DNA from 4 places in the Sporomusa sp. 246TCP1 genome. Region 2 is predicted to be linked to each of the others. Evidence: riboswitches for the same ligand, from Rfam matches in the RefSeq annotation. Region 2 holds a riboswitch; each other region holds the start of a gene.
What was found. A riboswitch is a leader RNA that binds a small molecule or an ion and turns the genes downstream of it on or off. The one in region 2 is predicted to bind cobalamin.
Positions count from the first base shown of each region.

Region 1 (7,945 bases), 2.8 Mb from region 2:
TAAACGGAGATGATACGGTTTCCTTAAAAGTGTATAAAAACAGTGATGCCAATATTGTTAATACTGTTAAGGCTATACAGGCGCAACTGGCAGCGCTGCAAAGCGAATATCCGGACTATCAGTTTATTGTGGTGGCTAATGATGCCAATTATATTGATAAATCCTTGAAGAACACACTGACTGCGCTGGTCGAGGGCATAATTACCACTGGCTTGGTGCTGTTTTTGTTTCTGCGTGGTTGGCGGTCAACGGTTGCCGTCATGATTGCCATACCTACCTCATTAATCTCTACTTTTTTGGTTATGTATGCGATAGGCTTTACCTTTAATATGATGTCTTTGATGGGTATGGCTTTGTGCATTGGGATACTGGTTGATGATGCGATTGTTGTGCTGGAAAATATTCACCGGCACCGGCAAATGGGTAAGTCACCTGCAGCAGCGGCGGAAGAAGGCCGCAATGAAATTGGTATGGCCGCAATTGCGATGACCTTGTGTGATGTGGTCGTGTTTTTGCCGATTGCCTTTATGACTGATATGACTGGTCAGTACTTTCGCCAATTTGGCTTAACGATTGTATTTGCCACGTTGTTTTCCTTGTTCATATCATTTACGCTGACGCCTATGCTGGCCTCACGTTTGTTTACAACCGGAGCATCGCAGGAAGCATTGGGGAAAGTATGGGCGTTTGTGGACAAGTTAGAAACAGCCGCAGTTAGGAGATACGAGCAGCTATTATGCTGGAGTCTGGCAAATGGCAAGCGGGTTGTCGGTGCTGTTTTTATTTTGTTTATTGCCACTATTTTGTTGTTGCCAACCGGAATTATTGGTGCCGAGTATATGCCGCTAACAGATGAAAGCAGCTTCCAGATTTCTGTTGAATTACCGGTAGGTCAAAATCTGGAGATGACAGATGCGGTAGTGACTGAGTTAGAGCAGTATGTACTATCAATCCCGGAAGTGACTTATTGTTTAAGTGATGTAGGGTTGACCAGCAGCAACAAAGCCAAGCTGACTGTGCAGCTTGTTAGTAAAAAAGAACGCAGTCGCAGCGTTTGGCAAATTACTGATGCTACTCGAAGCTTTGCTAAAAACAATCTTCCCCAAGCAGCGGTACGAATTTCTGAAGCAAAGTCATCCGTAGCCGGTATTTCGACAGGTGGCGGAGAAGAGCATTCCTCACTGCTGATTTATTTGTTGGGATCAGATATGGATAGCTTGATTAAAGCTTCCTATCAAATGCAAAAAATACTGACAAAGGTTACAGGCACCAAAGATATTCGGAGTAACTACCGGGTGGGGGTTCCAGAATTCAAACTAACAGTGGATAGGGACAGAATGAAATTTTTTAATACCTCGGTGCAGGATGTTAAGGAAGCGTTTTCCGGTGCTATTAGTGGTAAGAAAGCCGGTGTACTACCAAATGACAGCCAAAATAACGGGCGGGATACAGATATTATTGTCCGGCTCAAGGGCAGTGATAGTTTTAAACTCTCAGACCTGACAAGTATTCCGGTTAAAGCTGATAATAAAACAGTATTTCTTGGTGATGTGGCTCATATTGAAGAAACGGTTGGGCCTACTGGTATTACCCGGATTAATAAGCAGCGCTCTGTCATTGTACAAGCCAATGTAACTGATCGACCGTTAAACGAAGTGGTGCAAGAACTGGAAAGTTTGATTAAACAAGACGGGTTGTCTGAGGGCGTGACCTACCGTTTGGGCGGTCAGGCGGCTAATATGGGGAGCAGCTATGGCGAAATTATCCAGGCGTTACTCTTGTCCCTGCTGTTGGTGTATATGCTGTTGGCTGTACTGTATGAATCGGCGTTTACCCCCATGATACGAATGCTATCATTACCGCTAGGTTTAATAGGAAGCTTGTTATTGCTCCTATTTACCAATAATACCATCAATATCTATTCGCTTATCGGTTTTTTGGTCATGGATGGTTTGGTAGCTAAAAATGGCACGTTGCTGCTTGATTATACCCTGACGCTAATGGGGCGGGGGATGAGCGCCTATGAGGCGTTGGTGGAAGCAGGCAAGACCCGCCTGAAACCCATCTTTATGACCACCCTTACCATGATTGTGGGGATGCTGCCAACTGCTCTGTCTTTAAGTGAAGGATCAGAGACAAGAGTTAGTATGGCCTGGGTAATCATTGGCGGGTTGTTGTCATCTACAGTATTTACGTTGCTTGTTATCCCGATTGTTTTCTTGTTTTTTGAACACTATCCTGTACGGACCTGGTTTGTAGGCGCGCTCGGCTATGTAAAAAGATGGACAGGTTATTAAGATTACTGCCGGTGGTGAGGCCGGGAAAAAGAGGCTTTTAAAGAAGCTTTTATTGATTATTGAGAGGGGTTTTTCCATTGAAGAAACAATGTCTTGTCAAGTCAGTTTTATGGAAGAAAGTGTGTTTAGGACTGTTACTTGCCAACAGCGTATATTTTCCTGTTAGTAGTTGTTTGGCGGCAATAACCGATGAAACAGAAAAATTTACGTTAGATTCAGTGGTGGTTACGGCACAACGAAGTGAAACCAGGGATTTGAATACACCGGCGGCAGTAACGGTAATTACTGCCGAAGAACTGAAAGAAACCGGCGCGGTAAATGTTTTTGATGCGTTAGAACATACCATTGGCTTTAACAGTATGTCCTATGGACCGGCAGGTACTGACTATGGCATGTCTCCCAGCAGAACGATGATTCGCGGTCTTGACAAGGGGACTTTGGTTTTGGTCAACGGTGCCCCAATCAATTTATTGAATTATAATGGGTCTGGCGGAATTCCGCTGGAAGCAGTCGAGAAAGTTGAAATTATTAAAGGGGCAGGGTCTACACTGTATGGTTCGGAAGCATTAGCCGGTGTAGTAAACATTATCACCAAAAAACCGGGGGGCAAGCAGCAAAGTACTGTGGGTATCTCGGGTGGCAACTATAGTAAAAACTGGTCTGTAAGTTCAGACCTTGGCAACAGCGCTATTTATCTTAAACGGGAATATATTGCCGCTGTTGACAGGACTTCAAGAGAAAATATCACTAATAAATCGACTAATGCCGCAATCCAGCCTTATGGCTTATATAAAGGCACTAAAGATAGTTTTTATTATACAACCCAGTTAGGTGATGAACTGAATTTTAACTGGTCTTATACCCATACAAACTAACCGTCCGCGGTTCAATGTGAATGGTTCGAACTACATGTTATATAAATATGATGATATACGTAATAATCTAAATCTAATCTATGATAGTAAAAACAATAATGTTAAATCGGTGCTATCTTTTAACAAAAGATATTCATTTGGTGATAAATATACCTATTCAACCGGAAAGTGGGCTATTAGTGAACGATATAACATGTATGGTCTAAATTGGGATACCCAAAAAACATGGCAGTTAAGAAATGACCTTGACACATTGATTGCCGGAGTTACGTTAGCGCAAGAGCATTATAATGACCCTTCTACTGATGCTGCGGCTATTCGTAAAAATGCTTTGCGCAATAGTCTTGCTGTATATGGGTCCTATACCTATGCAGTTAATCCTAAGTTTAGTACAACACTAGGATTGCGGGGGCATTTTATTGATGATTATGCGACAACCGAAAATGTCTTTTTACCGCAAATCCAGACACTTTACAAAATAAATGACAATACTTCCTGGTATACTAATATTGGCAAGTCCTTTCAGATGCCGGCGCTCAACCAGTATTTTTCAAAGCAAGATGCTGATTTTAACCGCTTAAAACCCCAACAAGGCTGGAACTATGAAACCGGGCTAAAAAAGATAATTGATCAAAGCCAGTCTTTTAAATTAGCAGTCTATCATATGGATATCAAAGATCAGTTTGTTTGGAAAAAGAATGCCGACAATACCGACTATATGACTAACGCGGGGGATTTTCGCAATACGGGTATTGAAGCAGAATATGTAAAAATTCTTAATGACAATTGGAAATATAATATAGGCTTCAGTTATTCTAACCCTGAGAACAATGAAAATGGCTCATGGGAACAATGTAATAGTAGGATACAAACAACCACCGGGGTTACATACAATAAAGAAAAATGGCTGGCTAACCTTAATTTTTTATTTTTAGGTGATCGCGAAGAAAGTTACTACAGAATTAATGGCGCCATCAGTGATATTCCGGATCGCATACAACTAAATGCCATAATTAATTTTCATCCGGAATATAATCAATCAGTTATTTTGAATTTATATAATATACTTGACCGTGATAATTCTGTAAATAAATATGAGAACTTGGATTTACCGTTTAACTGGACGTTAAGTTACAATTATAATTTTTAAATAGTGTAATGAAAATCATTTGACAATACCTGCCAAAGAGTGATAAAATTAATAACAATTAAATATAGTTGAGTCAGGTGCCCATATGGGCTTAATAGGGAAGACCGGTGTAACACCGGCGCGGTCCCGCCACTGTAATGGGGAGTGAATCCAAGAATATGCCACTGGGACGAGAGTCTTGGGAAGGTTTGGACGAGCTATGATCCAGAGCCAGGAGAACTGCCTGTCTAAAGATCGCCGTTTTACCCACGAGTGATGGGGAGGAGATTACAGTTGCATCTGCTTATTTGGAGTCATTCCAAGTAAGTTATGTTGTTTTGCTAAATTTACTCCTGGCCATAGACCAGGAGTTTCTATTTGGTTTTATGCTGTAGAATCCTCCCGGCTGCCCACGGTAGCCGGGAGTTTCTTATTAGTGTCATTCTTCTAAACTCCTTCATGTTTGCGGGCCTATTATGGCCCGCGCTTTTTTTACTTTGCGGACTAAACAGTTATATAAGTTAATGGCAGCGGTATATGACACTGCTTATTGTGATAGTGTAACAGGAGAGGGTAATGGATTATGCATATACATGGTTGAGTATACCAACTCCCATGGCCTTTGCAGAATTAGAGGAGTTGGTAGTAAAATATGGTGATGAATAAACGGGCGACAACAGTCGGTAAGCGTGGCTATAGCTGCACTATGCCGGGAGTTTGGCGGGCTGTCTCGCATAATGAAGGGGCTGTGGTTATTTATCATAGTCCGCAGGCATGCGGACATATTTGCCGGGAAATGGATTTGGGGATGCATTTCCGCTTGTTGGCAGAGCAAAAATTTAGTCCGGAGCAGTATTCTGCTCCGTTGGTAATTAGCGGCTTACAGGAAGAACATTCAATTTTCGGTGGAGCCGGACTGCTGAGAGAATGCATTGAGCATGTTGCGGCAAAATACCAGCCTAAGTATATCATGATTGCCAATTCCTGCGTAGCTGGCGTGATTGGTGACGATACAGCATCTGTGGCCAGTGAGGCGGAAGCGGCTCTGGGAATACCGATTCTGTCAGTACCTTGTTACGGATATTTGGATGGCGATTATTACACTGGTTTTTATCATGCAGGTAAGATACTTGCTGAGCGATTTATGATTCCCCGGCCCAAGGTGATTAATACGGTAACCTTATTAGGAGACCGCGGGGGACCCAACGGGCCTGATGTAGCAGAAATTAAACGATTGCTCAGCTATTTTGGTTTAAAGGTGTATTGCCATTTTCCCGCCTTTGCGTCGATGGAAGATATAAGGCGGGTACCGTTTTCTGCTATGACTGTACCGCTTAGTGGCACCCTGTTGTCTTATCCCTGGATTCGTAAACTGGGAATAGACTTGGTCGGTATGCTTGGTGTACCGTTTTTTGACGGTGATTATCCGGCAGGGTGGCAGGCGACAATTCAGTGGTTAAGAGACCTTGGCCGTTTTTTACAGCAGGAACAACAAGCAGCCGCAGCTATTGAAATGGAACAGCAACGGTTAAACAGCCATGTTACAGAGTGCAATACAATACTGAAGGACAAACAAGTTGTCCTGAGTGTTGGCCGACCACTGATTTATTTTGATGCTACCTGGGTTTTGGAGTTATTTTCATTATATGGGATAACTGTGGCCGGCATTGTTGTGCTAAATGAAATACTCACACCAGAGCAAGAGCATGATTTACTACAGAAACTGCACCGGCAAACCGTCATCCCATGCTATTTTCAGCTAGAGGGTAAAGCAGTGTTAGCAGCAGCAGATATTGTTGTCACTACCCATGAGTTGGCTGATATACACACAAAGCAGCTATATCTTCCTTTATTACCTTTGGCAGGCGTGAGTGGCATTATAACGCTGATGACCAAACTGGTACGCCTCGCGCAACGTCATGACAAGCGGGGAGGGCTTATGTATGTGTAAGAATCAATGGAAAGATACGCGCACACTGGTGGAGTCCTGCGCGCTTACAGGTTCTGCCGCTTTCTTTGCCGGTATTCCTGATGCGATATTAGTGGCTAATGGCCCGATGTGGTGCTATTATTATGCGCTTCGTCATCTGGAAAAGCAGTGTCCGGCAATCAGTTCACAATTTTACTGTACGCAAGCTGATAATCATGCTGTTGTCTATGGCACAGAAGAATGTTTGCAGGAAACCCTGGATACAATTCGCCGCCAGACTTGTCCAGCCATCATACTGATTGAAAACAGTTGCTCGGTCAGCTTGATTGGTGATGATATTGCCGGTATTGCCAGGCAGGCCAAACTGGACTGTCCGGTGGTTTGTGTGGATAGCGGCGGGCTAGTCGGCGGGTTTGGTGCAGGCTACCGTGTCGCTGCCAAAGCTTATCTGGAGCAAATGCCGCTCAACCAGCCAGGCAGTGTTCAGCCGAATGCTGTTAATCTGCTGGGAGGCACGATTGGTTATTATAATGGTGCTAATGATGTCGAGGAACTAAAACGTATGCTCACGCTGGCAGGCTATCAAGTGTTGGCTTGCCCGGGAGCAGGTAGCAGTACGCAGGAAATATCCAATATGACTAAGGCAGCACTCAATATTGTTGTGCATGAGGAGTTAGGCCAGGATTTGGCTAAAACCCTACAGGAGCAGTATGGTATGCCCTATGTATCGCTGCCACTGCCTTATGGTTTGCAGGGTTCATTTTCTTGGCTAAAAAATATTAGTCGGAATTTACCATTGGTCTGCTTTGATTTATCTAAGGCTCAAAAGGAAGTCAGTGTCAGGGAATGGAAGCTGCAGGCAGCTACGCTGGAAATGCAGCGTATATGGGGCGATCTGTGGTTTGAAAAGACGCTTGTTGCTGCACCAGCTTCGGTTGCTGTAGCTATGGCCGAAGCTATTCGTACTGAGTGGCTGGATACAGGCTGGCTAACGGTAGTAACCTATGACCGACGACCATCTTATTCTGGAACCGGCTGTATTGATACTTTCCTGGCGGCTGATGGCGACAGTCAGCTCATAGAGCAGCAATTAGCGGCATTGAAGGGTGGCTTGCTACTGGGCAGCAGTAATGAAAAAGCCATACTGCTGCAACAATCAGTAACAGAGGTAGTTTGTCAGAATATTTCGTTGCCGGTATATGATGAAATCAATCTTAGCGACCAGCCCTGCATGGGTTTTCGCGGGTCCTGCCATATGACAGAACGTCTCTGGAATCAGTATATTGCTCATTGTCAACAGCGAAGTTGAAATAGATGGGTATAACCTTATGTTGCAAATGTGTAGACAATACAAGCAGGAGGAGAAAAGGATATGTGTAAATATGTTCCAAAAAATTGGCCGGTAGATACCACTAACCAGTCAGAACAAGTAAGTAACTCTGCCAAGCGCGTTTACTTGCATAATAGTACCGCGCAGGTAACTGCTTCACAGTATCAGGAGGGGTGTTTTAAGGCAAGACAGATGGCTTATCTTGGAAAAAAATGTTGGATATGAATGCAGAGGTCTTGCACATTCTGTCCGGTATTTTACTAATAAAGCGAGGTCTACTATTATGTCAGAAACCAAAGGCATGATTATTGTAAATACGGGAGCCGGCAAGGGAAAAACGACTGCTGCCTTGGGGGTGGGGATGCGAGCGTGGGGACAGGGACT
Region 1 covers NZ_CM170492.1:2,016,363-2,024,307, reverse strand. The annotation lists gene AC1ECB_RS09995 (efflux RND transporter permease subunit) at 1-2,297, shown strand, start outside; gene AC1ECB_RS09990 (TonB-dependent receptor plug domain-containing protein) at 2,375-3,172, shown strand; gene AC1ECB_RS09985 (TonB-dependent receptor domain-containing protein) at 3,189-4,322, shown strand; cobalamin riboswitch at 4,381-4,563, shown strand; gene AC1ECB_RS09980 (nitrogenase component 1) at 4,954-6,252, shown strand; gene AC1ECB_RS09975 (nitrogenase component 1) at 6,245-7,540, shown strand; gene AC1ECB_RS09970 (hypothetical protein) at 7,604-7,786, shown strand; gene cobO (cob(I)yrinic acid a,c-diamide adenosyltransferase) at 7,764-7,945, shown strand, end outside.
Region 1: it holds a riboswitch for cobalamin, as region 2 does, so the genes downstream of both, AC1ECB_RS09980 (nitrogenase component 1) here and AC1ECB_RS24895 (autotransporter outer membrane beta-barrel domain-containing protein) in region 2, are expected to answer to the same signal.

Region 2 (7,945 bases):
CTGCAAGGGTATAATAGTGGAATGAAGTAGAAGGTGGTGGCGGCGTGCTTGATCAGACAGAAGTACCATTATTGAAAGCGATGAACATCTATATAGACGACGGAACAATTCCCTTTCATACTCCAGGGCATAAAATGGGCAAAGGGATGCATCCCCTCTTTAACGAGGTTGTACAGCGAAAAGCACTGCAGCTTGATTTGGCAAATATGGCTGAACTGGACGATTTGCACGAACCACACGGACCAATCAAAGCAGCGCAGGATTTAGCTGCCCAGCTGTATGGAGCTGACTACAGTTATTTTATGGTAAATGGGACAACCGGCGGTATTTATGCCATGATTCTTACCATTGCGGGGCCTGGTGATAAGATCATTATACCGCGTAATGCCCACCGCTCTATTATTGGGGGCATTATCTTGAGTGGAGCTATTCCTGTATTTATGCAACCAGAGGTAGATATCGAGTTGGGACTGACGATGGGAGTTACACCAGAGACAGTTTTGGAGGCTCTCAGACAGCATCCTGACGCCAAAGGGGTACTGATCATTAATCCCACATACTATGGTGTAGCTACCGACCTGAAAAAAATTGTGGAGATAGTCCATGGCTACAATATTCCGGTTGTCGTTGATGAGGCCCATGGACCACATCTTAAATTTTCGTCACGATTACCGATTCAGGCGCTAGATGCCGGTGCTGATATTGTGGCCCAAAGCTCGCACAAAATTATCGGGGCCATGACCCAATGCTCTATTGTTCATTGCCGCCAGGGTCTTATCCGGGTGCCTCGCCTGAAAGCTATGCTGCAGTTAGTGCAGTCAACCAGCCCTAACTATATATTAATGGCATCTTTAGATATTGCCCGTATGCAGATGGCAACAGAGGGGCGTGGGTTGATTGAACGCGCCGTTGATTTGGCTAATCAGGCTAGACAAGAGATAAACAAGATTCCGGGGCTATACTGTTTTGGTAATGAGAAAGTAGGCAATCCGGGTGTTTATAGTATAGATCCAACAAAGGTGACAGTGACTGTCAAAGGCTTGGGGCTAACCGGCGCGGAAGCCGAGCGGATTTTGCGGCATACATATAAAATTCAGGTAGAATTATCAGATGTATATAATGTTTTGTTTCTTATTACCTTAGGCGATAGTATGACTGAGGTGGCGGCGATGGTGGCAGCGTTAAAGGATATGGCAGTCACGCATAATGGTACGCGCGATTTTTCAGCGATTAATGAAATAACCCGGGAGGGAAAACATCCGGTAGCACCTGAACAGGTTATATCGCCAAGGGAGGCATTATTTGGCAATACCTGTATGGTGCCTTTTGGTGATGCGGTTGGCATGATTTGTGCCGAAATTGTTACTTTCTATCCGCCTGGTATTCCGATGCTCTGTCCGGGTGAACGGATTACGCAGGAGATTGTTGATTATTGTCATACCTTGCAAAATGCTGGCTTGCATATTTCCGGTCCGGAAGATTATTTGCTTAACACGATAAAGGTAGTGGATTAAATGCACGGTAAATTAATAGTTATTGAAAGATAATGATTACTTAGAGATATGTCCAAAAAGATACCTACCCGGAAGGTGTAGGTATCTTTTTGGCTTAAAATCAAACCAAAAGATTACTTGTGGAAATGTCCAGGTGATGTTAGGATGTGGTTAGAAAAATAAAATGCTTATCGAAAAGATAGAGTTGTTAGAAAAAGAATAGCAAGAGATGCTAAAAAAGTGATAGAATTCAATGATAAATAGCAAAGGACGGAATATAGTGGGTAAGATATTTTGCTTAATGGGAAAGAGTAGTTCAGGAAAAGATACTATTTTAAAATCTATTCTACATGATTGCGAGCTAAACCTATATCCAATAATACCCTATACTACTCGACCTATTCGACACAATGAAAAACAAGGTAGGGAGTATTATTTTGTTGATGAAGTCACTTTAGAATCCTACAGGTCAAAGGGAAAGATTATTGAACAACGGAAGTATAACACTGTAAATGGTATTTGGTCCTACTGCACAATTGATGATGGTCAAATTAAATTACACGAAGCTAATTATTTAATAATTACAACCTTGGAAGCTTATGAAAATTTACAAAATTATTTTGGGTCTGCCAATGTTATTCCAGTTTATGTCTATGTAGAAGATGGGGTAAGATTGCAACGCGCATTGGACCGGGAAAAAAAGCAAACCCATCCTAATTATGAGGAACTTTGTAGGAGGTTTTTAGCAGACAATATTGACTTTAGCTCTGAAAAACTTACGGCTCTTGGGATAACTGTGAGTTATACTAATGAAGACTTACAGGCCTGTATTGTAAGTATCAAAACTGATATTTTAAAAGAAATCATCTAGTTTAATCCTATGACAATAGGATGCCCGAAGGCAATAAATCATGTTCTTCTTCTCCGTACATATCCTGTAATATTAGTATTTTATAAAATATAATGGAATTATTGCTAATTCCAGCTATGGCTCAAATAGATTCTTTTCTGCTACGTCTAGTAAATACAGCGCCTCGAACTAGGCAATTTTTGATACTAAAGTGGAGAATGAAATTTAGTAATTTCTGTTTTCGCACAGTCTGATGTACCCAACCATTTAACCGTTTGTAGAATTCTGAATCGTGGCGCACGAAATATAAGCAGAATAAACAAATACATTACAAATTATTAAAGAAAAAATTTACAAATGATATAAATAATGGTATAATCTAACTGAAAATGTTAAAAAACAAAATAATGTTGGGATAGGTGCCCGAAAGGGCTTAATAGGGAAGACCGGTGTGATGCCGGCGCGGTCCCGCCACTGTAATAGGGAGCGAATCCAAGGAATGCCACTGAGACGAAAGTCTTGGGAAGGTTTGGATGAGCGATGATCTAGAGCCAGGAGAACTGCCTATCTGTCAATCACCGTTTTTCACCCACGAGGTATGGGGAGGGGATTAGTGGAGTAATCTAACCTTCCCGGCTATTTAATTATGGCCGGGATTTATATTTTAGATTGTTTCTTAAAATAGCCCTCCCTATATAGCCTAAGGGAGGGCTATTTTTAATGTAAAGGGAGGGTTGATATCAAATACGCTTGAAAGGTGGTGTGGGGTTCGGGATTTTGTCATTTTTCATATGGTTGAGGGGGACAAGTTTTTGACAGTGAAGCAACGCAAAGCAACGAATAAATACCTGGCGGCAAGAATTTGCTGTGCGCTGGCGCTTGGTTTTGCGCCGCAGCTTTGGGGGATGGCTCAGGCGGCAGAAGTCGGGCCGTCGGTGACGGTAGAGGCTGATACCATAAAAGAAACGACAGCAGATTCGTCAGGTCAATTAACAAATGATTACTTCGGAACCACCTATACCGGTGTAACCATCCAAAACGGCGGCCGCTGGCGGCCGATGGATGCCATAACATTTAATAGCGATACATATGATTGGAACAAATATATCAATATCGATAAATTAAACGTAAAGTCTGGCGGCATTATCGATTTATCCTGGCAGGAAACGCCGAATCCAGTGGTGTCTGAGTGGGGAGAGAATTATTTTCGTAATTTGACAGTAACAAATGCCACACTGGCAGATGGTACGATTTTTCGGATCAGCGGGGCAACTGCCGTTTGGTCAAATATAGTAATGACATCTACTCCGTCGACAAATTTAATCACGCTAGGAAACGAAACAAACCTAGTAGCAGGCAGTGGCACGTTATATACGCAGCTTGGAAATATTATCCGTTTTAACCCGCTAAAGGTCAGTAAGGATTCGATTATCTTCGGAAGTGGTGGACAAGAATTTTTACGTATTTTTGAACAAAAAGCCGGGCAATTCAAGGTAGTAGGACAAGCATCGTATTTGGATGCTCCCCTGACTGTCTATAAAGTGACACCGATTGTTCGTACTACAGAAATTAGCGTCCCTACGTATGTAGAGGATCCGGTAACTGGTGAATTTGTTGTCAACGGTGAGTATGTTGTCCTGAACTCCTTTTTAACAGACTATACCCTTGATAATACTAAACTTTTATCAGAATCAGCCAAAACAGCCGGCGATATGCAGCTAGCGCAGCGCAATCTGTGGCGGGTGGAAAATAGTAATGCCTTTAACCACCAAGATGAACTGCACGCCCCGGGGGATAAGCGCCGCGAAGGCAGCTGGGCAAATGTTTATGGTGGCAAGTTTACCAATCAGGGCAGCTATGGGCGCAGCATCAGTGAACACTACCATGGTTTACAGGTCGGCTATGATAAAGAACGCTCCGGCGATTTCTACGATGGTAAGCTGTATACCGGATTGTTCTTCCAGCAAACCAAAGCAGACACCGGTCTTGCTAGTGGCAGCGGCAACTCAGAGAGTAACGGCTTCGGCACTTATGCCACCTGGGTGGGCCATAACGGCCATTACCTTGATGTGATGCTGCGCGGCTCAAAACAAACCAGCGATTACTATTTTACTACTAGGAGCGGTAAAGTTGACGGTAACAACCAGGTCTGGGCTGTCGGGCTTAATGCGCGGTATGGCCTGCGTAAAGAACTCGCGAACGGCTGGTTCTGGGAACCGCAAGTCGGACTGGCTCTTGGCCGGATTGACAAGGCTGATTACACAACAAGCAACGGCTTAAAAATAGCACAAAGCAAGGTCAATGTGCTAACAGGACAGGCAGGTGCGTTGGTGGGTCGGTCTCTGCCAGAAAACAACGGGAAAGTCTACGCTAAGGTGACGGTTAACCATGATTTCTTAGATGGCGGATCCATGCTGGGCAGCTATTATGACGAAACACAGGCCATTAAAACCGGCGCCAACAAAGATACCTGGTGTGAACTGGTATTAGGCGTTGATAGCAAAATCTCGCCAACCGGTAATTTCAATTTGAGTCTGCTGCAGACCTTTGGCGGTGATGCAAAGGCCAACTGGCAGGTAAACGGGGGCGTCAACTGGCGCTGGAACGGCTTTGGTTCGCACCAAAAAGCACAAGAAGAGCTCAAGACTGGCAAGCCAACAGCTATAATTCTGTCTGCTTCGACTGGAGCAGCGTCTGGCGAGATCGGGCAAGGGTCTATACTCAAGGTACAAGCTAAAACCGGTTTTCAGAAAGCAGCCGGGAAAGGCGTTGACCAAACACAGCTACAAAACGATCAGGAAAAACAACAAGCTCCAAATAAAGAAATGGCGGCAGAGCATTTTGGCACCGCTAGATACAATGCCATTACGGATATTTCGCAGCCAACAACGGTAGCTTCAGTCGCTTTTGCACCCGAAACAACACGGGCGGCTGTGTCTAACGTGCAGTCTGAAGGCAGTGTCCAGGCAGGCGGCGGGAAAATACCGGACGCTAACCAAGCATTGCGACTAAATGACCAGGAAAAACAACAAGCCTCCCCAAAAGCAACGGCAGAACAAGCCAACGACTCTAAAGACAATTCCAGTGTGGAAAATACAACAACCACGGTTGATCCGGGCTATGTTTTGGAAACCGTAGTGGTTGAAGCGCCGCGGCCTGCATGGGAAGATAAGCTCTCGCCAGGCACTGTGACTGTCATTGAACCAGATAAATACAAAGGCGAACAAAAAACACTGCCCGATCTTCTCAAGGAAGTGCCTGGTATTCATGTCCGGTATGTGGGCGGCGGTCCTGGCCAATACACGACAGTCTCTGTCCGCGGCAGCACAGCGTCACAGGTAGGTGTGTTTGTCGACGGGGTATTGACAAACCTCGGAGGCGATGCGGCGGTCGACATATCGACAATCCCTGTCAAAAATGTAGCGCGGATTGAGGTATACAGAGGCTATATCCCGGCCCGTTTCGGCGGTACCTATATGGGCGGCGTAATCAATATTGTCACCAAAAAGCCGGAGAAAGCTAATATTTCGGCTTCCTATGGACAACGCTCCTGGGGCGGCTACACCGGCAGCCTGCAGGTAGAGGAGCCACTGGGGGCAGGCACCCTGATGGTGGGTCTAAACAGAGACCAAAGCACCGGGGATTTCCGCTATACCAATGCTGAGTGCCAGAATAAAATCTCGACCCGAATTGCTGAGCAGGAACAACTCGTCGCATGGTATGAAAATGATATTGCACAAGGTTCGATGTCTGCAGACAATAAAACGTATATCGCCGAGAAAAACAGATTGGCTTATTACAAACAACTTTCGGCAACACGCTATCGCATGAATAACAGTTATAAAAATACCGATGCTCTGCTCAAATGGCAGGATGAACACTGGCTTGTCAAAGCCAGCTGGAAGAAAATTGACAGGTTTTTGCCCAATGCCGGTAAGTGGGAATATATAGATGTTCCTAATCCTTATTTTTCTGCAAGTGAGTTAGAAAATCCAGCGTTTGAGTATCCTAATTGCCGAAAAAAACAGATACTTACCGCAAAAGACATCCTCCTCGGCAGGAGGGATACCAGCGGCAACCTGGAATGGGGCTGGAATGTCAATTATCTGGATCAGGATAAAAGCTACCGCAATAATGAACAGTATGGAACAGGTAGTTATACCTATGTAAGACCGCTCAGCCGCTGGAGCGCTTATAAATCCCAAAAGCTCGGCGCCTCTTTGGATGGAACGTATAAAGCCAGCAACCACCTGCTGGATTTCTTAGTGAACATATCCCGGGAAGATATGGATGTAGATGGCTGGAGAATGGACGTTCTGGATAGTTCGCAGTGCAATCGCTTTAAAACCAAATATCAACAAACACTCTATAATATTCAATTGCAAGATACCCTAACGCTTAATTCGACCGGCGATCTCTGGTTTACTCCTAGTATCCGCTACAACTCGTCTGATGTAGTAGGCCAAGCCAAATATATCGATCCTCATAGTCGGGGAGTGAAAACGACAGATGGGCAGCGAGACAGCAAGACAACCTGGCAGTTAGCCTTAAAGAAGAAGGTAAACGACAGTTTGACCTTGCGTTCTTCGTATGGGTCTTACTACCGGCTGTTGAATCTCTATGAAATTGCCGGCGACGGGGCCAGCATCATTCCCCGTGCGATTTACGGCACCAATGGTGAATTTAATTCTGTATATCCACGTCCGGAAGAAGGAATGCAATGGGATGCTGGCGCTGTCTGGAAGGGAAAATGGCTTAATACCAAGGATGCCGACCTTTCACTGACCTATTTCAGCCGCCGGTCTGATAATTTGCTGCAGCTTTACCAGTCTGGTATTGGCTGCTGGTCTTATGCCAACGCGATCAACGGGCAAGCCAAAGGAGTGGAATTACAAAGCAATTTGACCTGGGACAAATGGGATCTAAATTTGGCTGCTACCTATATAAACACCAAAAGAGCTGTCAAGGATATCACGCACTCTGGTTTCTGGACTTACCCTCCTATGACCTATACACCGGAATGGGAAGGAAAACTGCGTTTGACATATCGACCTAATGATAGAACCGCCTTATTTGCCGAAGTTAACTATACAGATAAGCAGTATGTCAGTGAGCTATATGATGTTTTTCTGCCAGCATTTACTACCGTGGGTACAGGTTGCCGGGTTAAGCTGAATACAAATTCCCAGCTTGTTTTTGGTGTCAATGATCTCTTTAATAAAGGACCGGAGCTGGAATATAAGTACAGTGTCGTTGATACTGGCGTATATGCCGGATACTATTATCCATTGCAGGGGCGGACCTATTATGCAACTATCAATTATGATTTTTAGGCTTTCACTATGAGACAGCATACTTCAAGAGATAGATCTAGGTTTCTTGGGCGAGTGAAGGACAAAGATTTGGTAGTAAGGGAGGGTGAGGCCGATGTGAAACCGGGAGATTGAGTAACAGACAGGAAATGGGGTGATAATGCATGGAAACGTAAGGCTAGTAGCAGGGAAAATTTTTAAAAAATAGGGGAGGTTTTTTGTATGAAGATATTTAAAAAAGCAGGGTTAGTCTTAGCGCTCGTGATGGCCTTTACGACAACCGCCTTGGC
Region 2 covers NZ_CM170492.1:5,267,862-5,275,806, forward strand. The annotation lists gene AC1ECB_RS24885 (aminotransferase class I/II-fold pyridoxal phosphate-dependent enzyme) at 45-1,514, shown strand; gene AC1ECB_RS24890 (nucleoside/nucleotide kinase family protein) at 1,774-2,364, shown strand; cobalamin riboswitch at 2,744-2,925, shown strand; gene AC1ECB_RS24895 (autotransporter outer membrane beta-barrel domain-containing protein) at 3,162-7,676, shown strand; gene AC1ECB_RS24900 (YncE family protein) at 7,878-7,945, shown strand, end outside.

Region 3 (7,945 bases), 2.9 Mb from region 2:
GTCTGCCGGCATAATTCACAGGCAGCGCCCCAGTTGGCACGTTCCAGTAAAGGGGTAAGCTGCGCGGTAAACTGCTGCATATCGGTGTTCATTTTCCTATAATACAAAAACCGTTCCACCCCAATGGCCGCCACCAGTATGGAACACGCCAAAATCAAATACATGACTGGGCCGCCTTTATGAAATATACTAAAACACTCAACTATAAAGCTCATTTTTACTCCTCCGTTTTGCTTGCTGCACCTTGTTTACGATAAGTTTTTAACAATGTGCATAATGTTGTTTTCTGACAAATCACGCAGACTATAATAGGTAGATCCCATTTCACTGGCTACTGTCCGAGCCAAACCCAGCTTAACGAAATCATTCTCGGTATCAATAACCACACTATGTACGCCTGCCATATTTATCTTGCTTGCTATTTTTAGGGCATCAGCCATACCATCACCGCCGGCGGCGGCGGTATTGGCCCGCCCATCGGTAACAAGTACCAGCACCGACTTCATTTCCTGTTCTTTTTGCCGGTGGGAAGTCAGTACGGTCAAGGCTACTCTCAAACCTTCTGCCAGTGGCGTTTTACCACCTGTCGGCAGATGGCGCAAACATTTTTGCGCCAAATCCACGCTGCGGGTAATAGGCAACAGCACCTCGGCAGTCTGCCGCCTAAAGGCAATCAAACCCACTTGATCCCGCTTTTGATACGCGTCCTGCAGCATGGCGCACACAGCACCCTTGACGGCCCGCATCCGTTCCCGCGCGCCCATGGAACCACTGGCATCCACGACAAATAAGAAAGTACTGCCAATGCGCTTTTCCCGGATTTTTTGCCGCAAATCTTCGTGTTCAATAGCAATGGCGCATTTGTTTCTGGCGCGGAACTTCTGATAAGACGCCGCCGCCCGCAAGGTAGCATCAAAGGCCAAATCAGTCACCGGCCCGTTCGGGATACCTGCACGCACATAGCGTCCCTGCTTGGTATCAGTACGCGTTAAACTGCGTTTGCCGCTGCCTCGTCGTTCCTGCCGATCCTGGGGCAACGATAATTCCATCCGGACAAAGGGAAAATCAGTATCAATATCGGCCACTTTTTCCTGATCGCTGCCCTCACTTTCCGGCTGCTCAGCAGGAGGATCTGTCTGTTCTTCCGACTCTTCCGGGTTTTGCTGGTCTGAGCGCGAATCAGGCGGTGGTGGCTGAGTTTCCTGTTGGTCGGCAGAATCTTCGTCATCAGGTGGTTGTTCCTGATCCTGATCTTGCTCAGGTGGTTCGGGCGGCAGCGGTTGTTCCTCCTGGCGCATGCGCTGCGGCAGTACATAACAGGCAGCTTCGTCCAGATCACAAGGCAATAAATAGGTGCGCCCGGCAAGTGCTGCAATCGCCCGCGCGACTTCCAATAAGAACAGTTCAGCCCGGTGACCTGCCGAATGTGCCTTAGCACACATCTGTGCTGAAAGCAGCATCATAGGTTCAGCTATAGTAATATCAGGGAGCAGGCTTTTAGCAGCAGCCACCTGCTGTTTGATTTCTTCCATGTCAGCAGCATAACGCTGACAAAATTTTTCCGGTTGGGCTTCGCAATCCAGAATCCGCCGTACAATTTCAGCCCGTTGAACCTCATTTTGTTCCCGGCTGACAGCAGCATATAATCCAAACCTGTCAAGAATCTGGGGGGATAAGCTTCCCTCCTCCGGATTCATAGTACCGATAAGAGTACAAGCTGCTTCATGTACGCAGGAAATTCCTTCGCGCTCCACTTGGTGCATACCGGTCGTAGCTGCATCTAAAAGACTGCCCAAAAAGTCATGGCGCAGCAAATTAACTTCATCAACATAGAGAATATGGTTATGGGCCCTGGCAAGCAATCCCGGCAAAAAGCGGCGCTCGCCACGTTCGACAGCATGCTGCATATCCAAACCACCAAACACCATATCCTCAGTGGCATTGAGCGGCAGCTCAATCAACTTGGTTTCACCAATAATTTCTGCCAAAGAACGCACCAGCGTCGATTTGGCTGTGCCCTTTTCCCCTGCCACCAAAACACCTCCAGCCTTGGGGTTGACAACCGCAATCAAAAGCGCTCGCTTGACAGCTTCCTGCCCGACAATAGCCGCAAACGGAAATATCATGCGCTGCATTATAGCATTCCTCCCGTTTGGCTTATTGCTGCGCAAACACAGCTTCTACTTTATCCCAGTCCAACGTGCCATCCTCAAAGGGGCGCCGCCGCATCCGGTGAGGCAGCGCCAGACGCGCAGCTTTTTTTACGTCTTCTGACTTTACTTCCGTCCGTCCGGCAAAGGCAGTCAGCGTCATGGCGGTCTTAATAACGGTAATATCGGCCCGGTGGCCATCAACATCAAGCGCAATGGCCAGTTTGGCGACAAGCAGGAGCAGCTCATCCTTAATGGTTACCTGGGGCAGCAAAAGTTGGGCCTGTATAATGCTTTTTGCCAGGGTTTCCTGTTCCTCCTGGTATTGCCGGGCAAAGCTGTCTGTATCCTTTTCATAGGCCAAACGCCGTTTAATAACCTCCACCCGCCACTCGGGCTGGTTTTCTCCGGTCACAACCACTGATAATCCGAAGCGGTCTAATAACTGCGGCCGGATATCACCTTCTTCCGGGTTCATTGTGCCAACCAGCACAAACCGGGCCGGGTGGGAATAAGATACACCCTCGCGTTCCACAGTATTGACTCCCATGGCGGCGGCATCCAACAACACATCAACAACATGATCATCTAAAAGGTTAATTTCATCTACATACAAAATATTGCGATTAGCCTGTGCTAACAGGCCGGGGTCAAATTTCTTTTCCCCCTGCTTGATGGCATGTTCAATATCCAGCGTACCAACAACACGATCCTCGGTTGCACTAACAGGCAGTTCTACCACCCGCATCTTGACAGACTGAGTAGCCAGACCCTGTTCCTGTCCCATTTTTTCCCGGCAGACATCACACCAATGGCTGCTATCTGCCGGATCACAATGAAAAGGACAGCTTTTGCTAACCTCCATGGCAGGCAATAGATCGGCCAGCGCTCTAACGGCTGTTGATTTGGCTGTTCCTTTTTCTCCTTTGATTAATACCCCACCCAGCAGGGGGTTAATTACATTTAATATGAGTGCCAATTTCATGTCCTCTTGCCCAACAATGGCAGCAAATGGATATACAGCAGTATGTTGCATACGTTAATTCATCTCCTTGTAAATTTCATCCATTTAGCTCTAACTAAAAAAAGAGACCTCCCTTATATAGTAAGGAAGGTCTTTCGAAAACTTGTTAAATATATATAATCCCCTCCCCATACCTCGTGGGTAAATCGGTGACTGTTACTCAGGCAGTTCTCCTGGCTTTGGATCATGGCTTGCTTAAACCTTCCCAAGACGGTTTCATCCCAGTGGCATATCTTAAGCTTGCTCCCCATTACAGTGGCGGGACCGCGCCGGTATTTCACCGGTCTTCCCTATTAAGTCCTTACGGGCACCTGACTCTGTCAATATTCTGTTAAAATAGGAAACTCCTGGTTTTTTATACCAGGAGTGAATTCAGCCAAATCACAAACTTCTTGGAATATCCCAGAAGAATTGCTAACTGTAATCCCCTCCCCATACCGCGTGGGTGAAAAACGGTGATTGTCAGTTAGGTAGTTCTCCTGACTTCGGATCATGGCTTGCTTAAACCTTCCCAAAACGGTTGTTTCAGTGGTATATCTTAAGCTTGCTCCCCGTTACAGTGGCGGGACCGCGCCGGTATTTCACCGGTCTTCCCTATTAAGCCCATATGGGCACCTAACTCAATAATATTAAATTACTTACTTGTATTATTTATACTATAGAAAAGCAACTACATTGTCAATAGTTTCAAGCATTTCTTTATATATTCAGCTAAATCCAGTATCCTATACAACATCAGGTAAATACCCATCAAACTGGGCCGCGTACAGCCGAGCATAAAAACCAGCTTTATCCAATAATTCCGCGTGCGAGCCTTCTTCCACAATTCCTTCATCGGTAAGCACGATAATCCGGTCCGCGCCACGAATAGTAGCCAGCCTATGAGCAATTACCAATGTTGTGCGGTTACAGGACAACTTGGTTAAGGCCTGCTGAATGACCCGCTCAGTCTCATTATCCAGTGCTGAGGTCGCTTCATCAAGAATAAGAATGGGTGGGTTTTTCAGGAACATTCGCGCGATAGCAATCCGTTGTTTTTGCCCGCCGGAAAGTTTGACACCCCGTTCACCGATAAACGTATCATAGCCTTGTTCCAGCTCTGTAATAAAATCATGGGCATTTGCTCGCTTAGCTGCAGCAATAATCTCCTCATCGCTAGCGCCAATTTTGCCATACGCAATATTTTCCCTGACAGTATCAGAAAATAAAAACACGTCTTGTTGGACAATACCGACATTTTCCCGTAGTGATTTTTGCGTCACTTGCCTGATGTCAATGCCATCAATCAGTATCCGGCCTTGCTCAATTTCGTAAAATCGGGGAATAAGGCTGCACAAGGTGGTTTTACCACCACCAGATGGACCAACGAACGCCACCGTCTCTCCTGGCTGAATTGTAAGATTGAGACTTTCTAGCACATTGTGCTTGTCATTGTAACTAAATGTCACTTGATCAAACACAATGTGTCCGTTGACTTTGGTGAGATTTTTGGCGCCGGGAGTATCGACGATATCTGGTTCCATATCCAATATTTCCACAAAACGGCGAAAACCGACCATGCCTTTTTGATACATCTCAGTCAGCCCGGTAATGCGTTTGATAGGGTTAAAGAAAATAGAGATATATAGCAAAAAGCCGATAAACTCACCCATCGTCAGCCACCCATGATGAATATATATCCCCCCAGCAATGAGTACTGTTAAATAAATTATATTAGTGAAAAAACTGATACCACTATGATAAGACCCAAAAATCCGTAACGCCTGTTTGCGAACCGCAAGAAAATCGCTGTTTCTCCGGGTAAATTTATCTTGTTCATACCACTCATTAGCATAGGCTTTGACTATTCGGATGCCGGAAATGCTGTCTTCTACCTGGGCATTAATATCAGCTACTTTAAGCCGCATATCCCGGAAAGAATCTTTTAATTGGCGGTTCCTGACCAAGGCAAACCATAACATAAATGGTACAAACAAAAATGTAAGCAAACTTAATTGCCAGTTAAGTGTAAGCAAAATAAAAAAACTTCCGGTCATGGTGATAAGGACGATAAAAATCCCTTCAGGTGTATGGTGGGCAAACTCGGAGATCTCAAAGAGATCATTGACAATCCGGGACATTATATATCCCGTCTTGGTATTGTCGAAATAGCGAAATGTCAGTTTCTGCACATGGGCAAACAGTTCCTGGCGCATGTCATACTCCATTTTAGCCCCAAGTACATGGCCGAAGTACTCCACTGTATATTGCAGTGCATAACTTGCCATATACATGATTAGCAGTCCGACGCCTGCCCATAGCAGCAGGGAAATATCCCCTGCTGGCAGGATATGATCAATAACCTGCCGTACAGCCAAGGGAAATACCAGATCTATGGCGGCCATGAGCGTGGCACAAGAGAAATCAAGAAAAAATAGTGGCAGATGTGGACGGTAATACAAAATAAATCGTTTGAGCATAGCTACCTCCCCCTGAATAATAATAGCTAATAGACCTCCCTTATATAAATAAAGGAGGCTTCCCTGCCTACAGAAAAGCCGTGTAGACATCGGTTCCAATCTGTACAATTAGTCCTGCATAAAACAACTGCCCTAGACGCATAACCAAACGTTCAATAACTGCCGGACCGGAAATCCTCAGCAAAGGAAGTGTAAATGCACTGGATGATCCTTTGAGCAAGGGAAAAGATACTTTTGATTTTTGAATATAAAAGAGGTTGACTGCCTTGCTATTGCTTTAGCTTTATCTACTTCCCCCGCCCCCATGCACTGAGCAATTAGCGAGGACGTTCCAATTCCCATTGCCAGAAATACCGCGATATAAATTGCTACAATAGCATTAGCCATTCCGACAGCAGCGACTTCATGCAAACCGATTTGTGATACAAAAAAAGTATCCACAAACCCAACATTGGTCAATAAAAAATTTTCAATGACAGTAGGTACAGCAAGTGCCAATACAGCTTTTATTTCCAGTTTATACATCAAAGGGAATAACCGATGCCAGCAGTGATTTTGCATACTCATTTTGCGCATTAACCAAATCTGCGCTCATGAGCTGTTCCACAACTTCCCCTCTGTACAAAAATACAATTTTATTGCACAAATGAGCCACAGCCTGCAGATCATGAGCTACAAAAAGATATGTCATTTTCATTTCCAGGCGAAGTTGATGAAGCAGATTCATTACCTGTGTTTGAACAGATACGTCCAAGGAACTGATGGCTTCATCCAGAACGATAAATCTCGGATTGGTGGAAATGGCTCTGGCAATACAGACACGCTGAACCTGCCCACCGCTCAGTTCATGAGGATAGCGGTCTTTTAGATCAGGCGACAAGCTTACTTTAGCCAGAAGAGCATCAATTCTATCCTCTAAGTTTCCCGCATAATTCATGGCGCGTATGGGTTCAGCGATAGTTTCTTTGATGGTGTACTTAGGATTGACTGAAGAAGTATAGTCCTGAAAGACCACGCTCATTTTTCCCTGATTGGCTTTGATCCACTCTGGCACAGGCTGCCCCTCAATTAAAACAGCGCCTTTATCAGGCTTTTCAAGCCCTAAAATCAGCCGGGACAGCGTACTTTTGCCACTGCCGCTTTCACCGATAAGACCCACGCATAGGCCTTCCTCAATAGCAAAGGTAACTCCTTTTAATACCTTGACTCTACTACTGCTAAAATTGCCGCCGGCTTTTACATAGCTTTTTTCAACATTATTAATTTCAACTAAATTAGGCACTGACCGCCCTCCGTTTCATGGATTTTTGGAAAGACTGGGCCAACTCGCGCCTGCTGTCAATCAAATACTTCGTATATTCATGCTGAGGATTCTGGAATATCGATTTTGCTTCGCCGTATTCCACCCGCTCCCCGCAGCGCATAACCAAAAGCTGATCAGAAAGATACTGCACCACACCCAGATCATGGGAAATGAAAATCAAAGCCGCTCCTGTTTGCTGCCTTAGCAGCTTAAACTCTTCCACAACTAAACGCTGATTAATGGAATCCAAAGCGGTTGTAGGTTCATCAGCCACAATAATATCGGGTTTCATAGCCAAAGCTATCGCCACCATACAGCGCTGCAGCATACCGCCGGAAAGCTGATGGGGATATTTTTTGAGTACCTGTTCCGGGTCAGGCATATTGACTATCCTCAAAGCGGCCAAAGCCATAGTCATAGCTTCTGATCGGGAAAACCCTTTATTCTCGATGAAAGTTTCAGCCATTTGACTGCCGATTTTTGCCAGCGGATCAAATGCCGACATAGCATCCTGCAAAATCATGCAAATGCGTTGTCCCCTGATAGATCGCAGTGTATTTGCCTCCTGTTGCAACAAATCCAGAGTGCCCTGTTCGCTTGAAAACTTTGCCGCTCCTTCCGTGTGCATCCAGGGATTGGTTAGACCCAGGATAGCTTTAGCCGTCATGGACTTGCCGCTGCCGCTTTCGCCTACAATCCCCAGACAACTATTCTTTTTTAGTTCAAAACTGACGCCGTGAATGACTTCCTCTTGATTCCGCAGATCAGTAACCTTTAAATTCCGTACAACCAGTAAATTATCCATTAAGCCACCGCCTTCTTGCGTTTAAAAATAGACAGACGTTTTTTACTGCTTTTATTGAGTTGTGGATCCAAAGCTTCCTGAACACTGTCACCCAAAAAATTAAAAGCGGCAACCACCAGAAAAATGGCAAACCCCGGCGGCAGCATCTGCCAAGGATTAATCGTCAAAACCTTTTTGGCCTCATTAAGCATCATTCCCCATTCC
Region 3 covers NZ_CM170492.1:2,160,450-2,168,394, forward strand. The annotation lists gene AC1ECB_RS10525 (MotA/TolQ/ExbB proton channel family protein) at 1-215, opposite strand, end outside; gene AC1ECB_RS10530 (VWA domain-containing protein) at 249-2,135, opposite strand; gene AC1ECB_RS10535 (magnesium chelatase ATPase subunit I) at 2,158-3,186, opposite strand; cobalamin riboswitch at 3,321-3,504, opposite strand; cobalamin riboswitch at 3,627-3,808, opposite strand; gene AC1ECB_RS10540 (ABC transporter ATP-binding protein) at 3,900-5,633, opposite strand; gene AC1ECB_RS10545 (MATE family efflux transporter) at 5,811-6,131, opposite strand; gene AC1ECB_RS10550 (ABC transporter ATP-binding protein) at 6,151-6,915, opposite strand; gene AC1ECB_RS10555 (ABC transporter ATP-binding protein) at 6,908-7,741, opposite strand; gene opp1C (nickel/cobalt ABC transporter permease) at 7,741-7,945, opposite strand, start outside.
Region 3: it holds a riboswitch for cobalamin, as region 2 does, so the genes downstream of both, AC1ECB_RS10535 (magnesium chelatase ATPase subunit I) here and AC1ECB_RS24895 (autotransporter outer membrane beta-barrel domain-containing protein) in region 2, are expected to answer to the same signal.

Region 4 (7,945 bases), 3.0 Mb from region 2:
GCGGCTAACCTGCAGTTCCTTACTGTCGATAGTCTGACGTTTGCCTTCCGCAAGATTAATGTCCGCCAGATCCGTTTTAGCTCCCGGATCATATGCATTGGCAATAGATCCTTCAGGCCACAGATTATTCGGCAAATGCCTGTCAACTTTCTTGTAGCTGCCTTTAATCATCCAGTGATCATCCTGCCATTTGATGATAGCGTCCGTATTTTTAAAGTCATTGTATTTACGGTAACGAGTACTATCTTCGCCATATGATTCCGCGGCAAAGTTAGTGTATTTAAAATCGCCGCCGCTTTGTTCTCTGTTCAGACCAAATAGTAATGAGCCTGTGCTTAAAGGAGACGTAAATTCCAGGGCAGAGTTTCTTCCTCCGTAGGAGCTTATGCCGATCTCAGCGCTAACATCAGTCTTTTCAGGCTTTTTGGTAACAATATTGATAACTCCCCCCATATAAGTACCGCCAAACCTTACAGGAATGTAACCGCGATATACCTCTATCCTTTCGACATTTCTTACGGGAATAGCCGAAATATCAACGGCAGCGTCACCGCCAAGATTTGTCAAAACGCCGTCAACAAAAACTCCTACTTGTGCGGCAGTGGAACCGCGTACGCTGACGGTAGTGTACTGCCCTTTGCCGTTGACTTCGCGCACAAAAATTCCCGGAACCTGTTTTAGCATTTCAGGCAAGTCTTTTTGCTCGCCGGAAAACGTTTCAGGTTTAATGACCGTCACCGTTCCAGGAGACAACTTGCTCTCCCAGTCCGGTCTTTTGGCTTCAACAGTAATAGTTTCCAATTTAAACTCTTTCATATTATCCTGGTCTTCCTGAGTGGCATATGATGTCTGTGTCAGCATAAGGCACCCCAAAGCTATAGCTGCTTCCAGCTTTTTATTTCTTTTTAAAATACTTAAATATGCCAAGCAATCACAACCTTTCATTCTACAGATAGCAACCTGCTGCTAAATTTACAAATTTCCAATAAAAAAACTCCCTTTTCAGGAGTTAAGCTTTATTACGCCAGCGGCCAGATGATGTATTCGGTCACTTGCAGTAATCTCCTCCCTGTCGCACGCAGGTACAAATGGCGATTGTCAGACAGGCAGTTCTCCTGGCTTAGGATCATCGCGTCTCCAAACCTTCCCGGAACAATTAGCTCCAGTGGTATTTCTTGGCATTGCTCCCCATTACAGTGGCGTGACCGCGCCGGCCTTTAACCGGTCTTCCCTATTAAGCTCTAAATAGCACCTGTACCCATATTATTTTATTTAATTCCTTGTTTACACTTGGTTCCAAATTCAATATAACTTTCCAGGACATCAATAATTAATTTCTCTTGCAAACTGCCATCGTCATCTAAATTGTTCTCAATGGAATCTCTGAGGATATGCTTGATCTGATCATCATTATAGCCACAAGCTAACATTTTTTTGGTTAGCTCTTCAATTTTTTTGTGTTTCATAAATCCCCCCCTCGTAGTGCTTAATTGTTCAAGATCGCATTGCCACCTTGAGTAAGCACTTGGGCTATTCAATATTACTTTTTTTTAAACACTGCATAATTAGGCGTGCCAACGGTATTGTTTTTAAGGTGCCAATATTTACTAATTAGTTCAGTCCGGGAACTTGTCCCCGTTTTGGCAAGCAGGTTTTTTACATGTGATTTCACGGTTTCAAAGCCAATCCTGAGTATTTCACTGATTTCTTTATTTGTTTTTCCAGCTGCGATTGCCTGGAGAATATCTTTTTCCCGTAACGTAAACGTCGTCCCATCGGCTAAGTTAATTTCATCACTGGCGCTATAGTCAAAAACCACCATAATATATGCCTGCTTGTCTAAATAAAACGAAAAACAACTAAAACTGATGGTATCGCGCTGATGATTTAACATATCGCTATAATTAGACAAACTCGTTTCTTTTGCTTTAACCATAGCCATAAAACGTCGGCAAACGCTTTTGAATTGTTGAAATAGTCCGGGAGTGATGTTTTTGAACACCTGTTTTGCCTTTTCATTTGAATAAATATTTTCCAATTTATGGTTTAAAATGCAGATTCCCTGATTATCCTGATGAAAAGCTTCCCAATAGTTTGACCAATACATCGTTTTCCCTCAATTTTCACCGTTATATTTGCCACCAATCCTAAAATTGGGGTAAAGACGTTAGAATGGATAATTGTAATGTTAAACTCCAATGTATCCGGATTTGCATGAAAAAAGCTCCCGATTTCAACGGGAGCGCATACGTCATACTGTCAATAGAAATACAACCTTTCTACTTACAGGTTTCGTAATCTCCTCCCTATCGTTCGTAGGTCAAACGGCGATTCTTAGACAGGCAGTTCTCCTGGCTCCGGATCTTTGCTCACCCGCGTCTTCCCAAAGCTATGCTCCAGTGACATCTATGCGGATTTACTCCCCGTTACAGTGGCGGGACCGCGCCGGTTTTTTCACCGGTCTTCCCTTTTAAGCCCTACATGTTGTTATGAAAATACTCATCTTTGCGTTTGCGTCTGAATATTTTCAGCAACCTCTCGTCAGGCACCTATCCCAGCAATATTTTCTTTTTGTTTTGAGTTACTTGCATTATTTTCTAATGTTAAGGAGATTAATTGCTTTTAAGCATACACACTATGCAGTTCCTTTTTTTAGATTAGACTATTTGGTTTGAAACGTAAATCCCTCACCTGAGGATATTTTGTGAAATTTCTTAATCATTTATATTTTATTTACACATATTCTCCTGGTTTCACATTAGCCTCAACTCCCCCTTCTTAGCAAAATGCTGACCTCCTCTCCTAAAAGCTTCTCTGTGCATTTTAATAAAAAATACAACCCTCCCTGTAAGCTTACAAGGAGGGTTGTATTCTAGATTTATCTAAGTGAACTCGTTTCAGCAAAGCTGAACCATCGGGAATTCAGGTGGAGAGTCTATTCCACCTGAACCAACGCCGCCTGTAGAAGCGGGAGTCTTGACTCGCGTACTAAGATAAAAATCCCGGCATAATAAATAGCCGGAAGGTTAGATTAATCCAGTAATCCCCTCCCCATCGCTCGTGGGTGAAAAACGGTGATTGACAGACAGGCAGTTCTCCTGGCTCTAGATCATCGCTTATCCAAACCTTCCCAAGACAATTACGTCTCAGTGGTATACCTTGGATTCGCTCCCTATTACAGTGGCGGGACCGCGCCGGCATCTAACCGGACTTCCCTATTAAGCCCTTTCGGGCACCTATCCCAACAATATTTATTTAATGTTTAGTTTATGATTTGATTATATCAATATTTGTTAACTTTGTAAAATAATTTTCAAAATTTGGGACACAGTTGGAACAATAGGTTCCTCATCCATCTCCATGTCACCAATATAATTAAAGACTCCTGCCTATTGACAGAAGTCTTTAATTTGTCTAACTTCGATGACGTACTTCTATAATACATATTTCTTTTGCGAGTTCATTTAATTTTTCTGATATATTAACAATATGATTTTTATCTAAATTTGCATCCCACTCATCTAACAATAGCAGTTGAAGCTTTCCGCTTTTTTTATCTCATCTAATGATTCTATAATTTTTTCGCCAGTGGATAAGCTTTTATTAGTACTGAATTCAAAAAACATATCAGAATGAGGTGGTAAAAGGAAAGCTTTTTCGCTTAACTTTTCCTTAATTAGAGCCAGAAGTGACGATTTTCCTGTACCATTATCTCCTCGTAAAGTAATTCTACCCGGACTATAGTCTTGAGTGATATCTTTTATGGAATTAATAGAATCAATAGTAATAATCGTATTGTCTTTTTCAGCCTTAATCCGATTCCATGAAATAGTGCCAACATTTATGGGTTCTGTAATAATCAAGGCTGATTTTAATCCCTCAAGACGCGTTTTTAAACTATTCCAATGAGTTGCATAAGATACAATAAAATTCATACATTGAAAGGTTGTAATTTGTCGTGGAAATGTAACAATAAGCATACTTAGGAATACTTCATTGCCTATATTTTGATATATTAACCACACCAAAGTACCAATTACCGGAAATAAGTTAAGAAACATTGAAATTATGGTTGTCAGTTCACTAAAAAGTACAGATTTCAAAGCTGACTTTTTCGCGTTTTTATATTTACCGATAAAATAATTTTTCCATAAATGTATATTTAATTGATTGCCAATTAAAATTGAGTCCCAAGCTGGTAATAATGCTTGCATCATAGCAGTTCGGTCTTCTTGAGCATGTTTGGCGGAAGAAGTTACTAGCGTTTTTAGACTTTTAATAGAAATAGTTATTAAAGGAATAGTTATGGCATAGGCAATCATCAACTTTTTATCAATAATAAAACTAAGAGTTACTATGTTAAAAACTATATTAAAAAAAGTACCGAGTAAATTTGTAATAAACCCAACAAATTCACTGATCACCAACCATGCCTCATTATTTAAATAAGGCTGTCGTTCTTGTTTGAAATCGATATTAGTTCTTAATTGGGCTTTTCCCCTAAAAGAAACTGCAAAAATATCAACATACTTTCTAAAAGAACTAAAAGTAGCTTTGCTCTGAAAATAAGCCATTCCGGAACCTGGAATATGTACTAAAGATAACGACAATATAAATAAAACTAACCACAATGAAAGATCTTGTTTTAATATGACTGCTTGACTCAATTTAGCTATCCATAAGGTTGAAGATGCGACTATTGCTTGTTGGATAAGAATGCATAGTATCATTAAACAAGAACTTTTGTTAATAAAAATAAACATATTAAATTTTTTCATTTTAGGGCATACTCTGTTCAAATTTAACCTTTATCTTAGCTTCTCCTATTTCATTAAACTCAACAGCTGAGCCTGCAGAAAAACCTTTGTGCGTTCCAGCTTCAGCTAACAGCACTACATCTTCTTTTACTGTTCCGGAAGTCAGTTCTCCTTTTTCATTGAACGTAACGGTTTTTCCCTTACTAAATTTAATAAATCCTGCAGAATTATCTCCTTTGAGAAGCTTTTGCCAGCCAACCGGGCGCAAATATGTATCCTCATCCAAAGTACCGGATAAAACCGCACCCGAGTTGAAAAACGTCAGAATTGTATCACTCTTGAAAGTCACAAAGCCATATTTTTCGTCTACCAAACGAACTGTAGCCTTATTCGCTATTGTCCCAGAAATAACATCTCCCTGTTCACTAAAAAGCACCGCTGTTCCACCTTTATAAAGCAAGTGTCCGTAACCCGGAATGCTCACAGCATAATCATTGTTGAAAAAAGGATGGTAATAAAAATGGTGGTAATAAGGTCCAAAATCAGTATGGACAGTTGTATAGTAATAGTCATTAATCACCCGGTTCCAGCCACGCGGCGCCAGCAAAGTGTCCTTGTCAATTGTCCCAGAAACAACTTCCTCTTGTTCATTCAAACTGATGCTAGTATTTTTTTTGAATTGAATAGAATCACCGACACCCCATCCCTGCGGATGAAGTTTAGTATCTTTCGATAAAATTCTGGTTTCAGCACAGACATCAGGCATTGTCACAGCAAGAGATACCCCACACACAATTATGCATACTAATAAACGAGCAACAAAGCGAACAATCATAGCTCATTATCCCCCTTGTAATCTTTTCCTTTATTATAGCAAAATTGTCAGCTAAATGAATACTTTTAAACAAATTAAAAACAATACTATATACAAGACTTAGAAATCACCCTATAATTTCCCTGCACTTTTCCTTGATAATTGCCAGCAGCATAGACTGCCAGGCTTTTAAGCAAGAATCAATACAAGTGCCAATAATCACCGGCGCTTCCACACCGTATTTGGTGGCGGCTGCTGTAAGCAGTTCATTAGCTGCCTGCCGCACTTCGATGCCTGACAATAGTTCCCACTGGAGTTCATCTAAAAGGTGCACATATAAAGCGGCATAGGTCACTAAGTAATTATCATCGTCTATTTGGTAGAGTGCATCCATAAATTTAGGTTTAATCACAACCTTGTCGGAATTGCCTGCATAAGCCTGCCACAAGCTTTCTTCCTTAATACCATACCGTTTGAACCTGCGTAACATACTATGCTGTTGGTGTGGCGACAAACCTGTCTGCTTGCCTAAAGCCTCTTTGACCGCCGGCAGTACTGCCCTGCCAATTAGTTCTCCCAGCTTAGAATGCTTGCCGGCACTTTCCAGGTATAGCGGCGAGGCGGGATTGGCAACAACAATGGTCTGATCGGTGCCTGAACCGGTAGCCAGACCTGTCGAATAATTACTGCCTGCCATAAGCTCCTGCAAGGCAGCCGTTTTAGCCTCAGTACAAGTAACCATCGCCCGGTTCAGGATACCTGGCGGCAAATCAGCGTCAATAACCAGAATAATATTGATGGTACCGGGTTTTTCCAGTGTACTTTTAGCAATAGGTTTAAAATAATCTGCCGGATCGCCAACCCGTCCGCCATTGACTTCAATCCCGCCGGTGACAATGGCCGTTACTGTCAGGTTTTGATAACACTCCGTATGTATTGCCACATTCTCCATCGAAGCTGCCGTCCCCATCCCAGCAGTTGTCGCCGGGTCCAGGCCGATTTCCTCAGTAATAATCCGCATGTGCTCCTGATAGGTGGGTGCCCGCATGGTGCACTCCATCCCCGCCCCAGGATTGCAGTCATTATTAAACACGGCTGTCAGGTCTTCCCGGTAGCCGCCATTGACAATAGCTGTACTACTCACTTTGCGCGGCTGCTCAAACGGGATAACAATGCTTTTATAATACCTATAGACAGAATCACCGGTAGCTAAAACGCAAAGTTTCAAAGCCTGTTCCCTCCCATGTATCCAAAAGCTCAAAATTCCACCCTCTTTACAGTGTTAAGACAGCAAATTCATTTACCCAGGCGCATTGTTTATTAAAATCCCATTCAAATAAGAGTATGGCAGGATCACCACTATATTCCAGGCGCATTTCGCCGTCGACGACGACCGCGCTCTGGGCGTGAGTAAAGTCCAGCCTTTCCTGTTTTCCTGTCTGATTGCACACCCACAATGCCCGTTTGCTGACAGCTGAAGCCTTTTTCCAGGCGTTTTCCGGTGGACCGCCGCAGCTATTGGGCGGCCAGGCAGCAGGCACGACAATGATGTCGGCACCTTTATCGGCCAGCGCAACGGCATTTTCTTCATACCAGGAATCGGCACAGATTAAGATGCCTGCCTTCCTGTCACCGCACATAATTGGCTCCAGCTGCTCGCCTTTATCTGCCCAGCCTTCTGACACACCGCTATGAGCCTGTTTTTTCCGGTGACGACCCAGTACGTTGCCGTCAGGACCAATAACCAGACAACTATTATAATACTTGCTGCTTTCCTCGTCCTGCTCAGCACAGCAAAGAAATACGGTTACCTGCTTCTCGGCGGCCAGCTTTTGAATCGGTTCCACCGCTATTGATGGCTGAATAGGTATCTCAATAGGTTTGGTCTCTCGTTCACATGCAAAGAAATATCCTTGCACAGCTGTCTCTGGCGTAACAATCCACCTGGCACCCACTCCCGCCGCTAACCGGATGCCCTGGCTTAATATTTCCAGGTTGCGGCTCTCTGGTCCACCGCTAACATCTACATGTAGTAATGCAACTTTCATACCCTATTCTCCCCTGTCCCAGATGTTCTAAATACCATTCTATCGCTACCTGTTTTAACGCACATTCAGCGGCATACCCCTGCTTGCCGCAATTGGCTCCATGCCAGCGGGCAAAGCATGCACCGCCGCACAAAGAAAACGAAGGGCATGTTTTGCAAAAACTCATTCCGTCTTGAATCAAAGCTGCCACCTTGCGCTGTTTGACTGTATCCAATCCTGTTGTTACATGACCTAAATAGAAATCCGGATTGCCTGCCAGCGAAGCGCAGGCATACAAACTACCCTGGGCATCAACAAAAGCAGCTTCGCCGTTCATGGCATGACAG
Region 4 covers NZ_CM170492.1:2,220,262-2,228,206, forward strand. The annotation lists gene AC1ECB_RS10720 (TonB-dependent receptor plug domain-containing protein) at 1-927, opposite strand, end outside; cobalamin riboswitch at 1,089-1,271, opposite strand; gene AC1ECB_RS10725 (hypothetical protein) at 1,269-1,466, opposite strand; gene AC1ECB_RS10730 (response regulator transcription factor) at 1,541-2,107, opposite strand; cobalamin riboswitch at 2,325-2,518, opposite strand; cobalamin riboswitch at 3,072-3,255, opposite strand; gene AC1ECB_RS10735 (hypothetical protein) at 3,522-4,778, opposite strand; gene AC1ECB_RS10740 (hypothetical protein) at 4,780-5,592, opposite strand; gene AC1ECB_RS10745 (adenosylcobinamide amidohydrolase) at 5,699-6,799, opposite strand; gene AC1ECB_RS10750 (carbon-nitrogen hydrolase family protein) at 6,846-7,619, opposite strand; gene AC1ECB_RS10755 (radical SAM protein) at 7,588-7,945, opposite strand, start outside.
Region 4: it holds a riboswitch for cobalamin, as region 2 does, so the genes downstream of both, AC1ECB_RS10730 (response regulator transcription factor) here and AC1ECB_RS24895 (autotransporter outer membrane beta-barrel domain-containing protein) in region 2, are expected to answer to the same signal.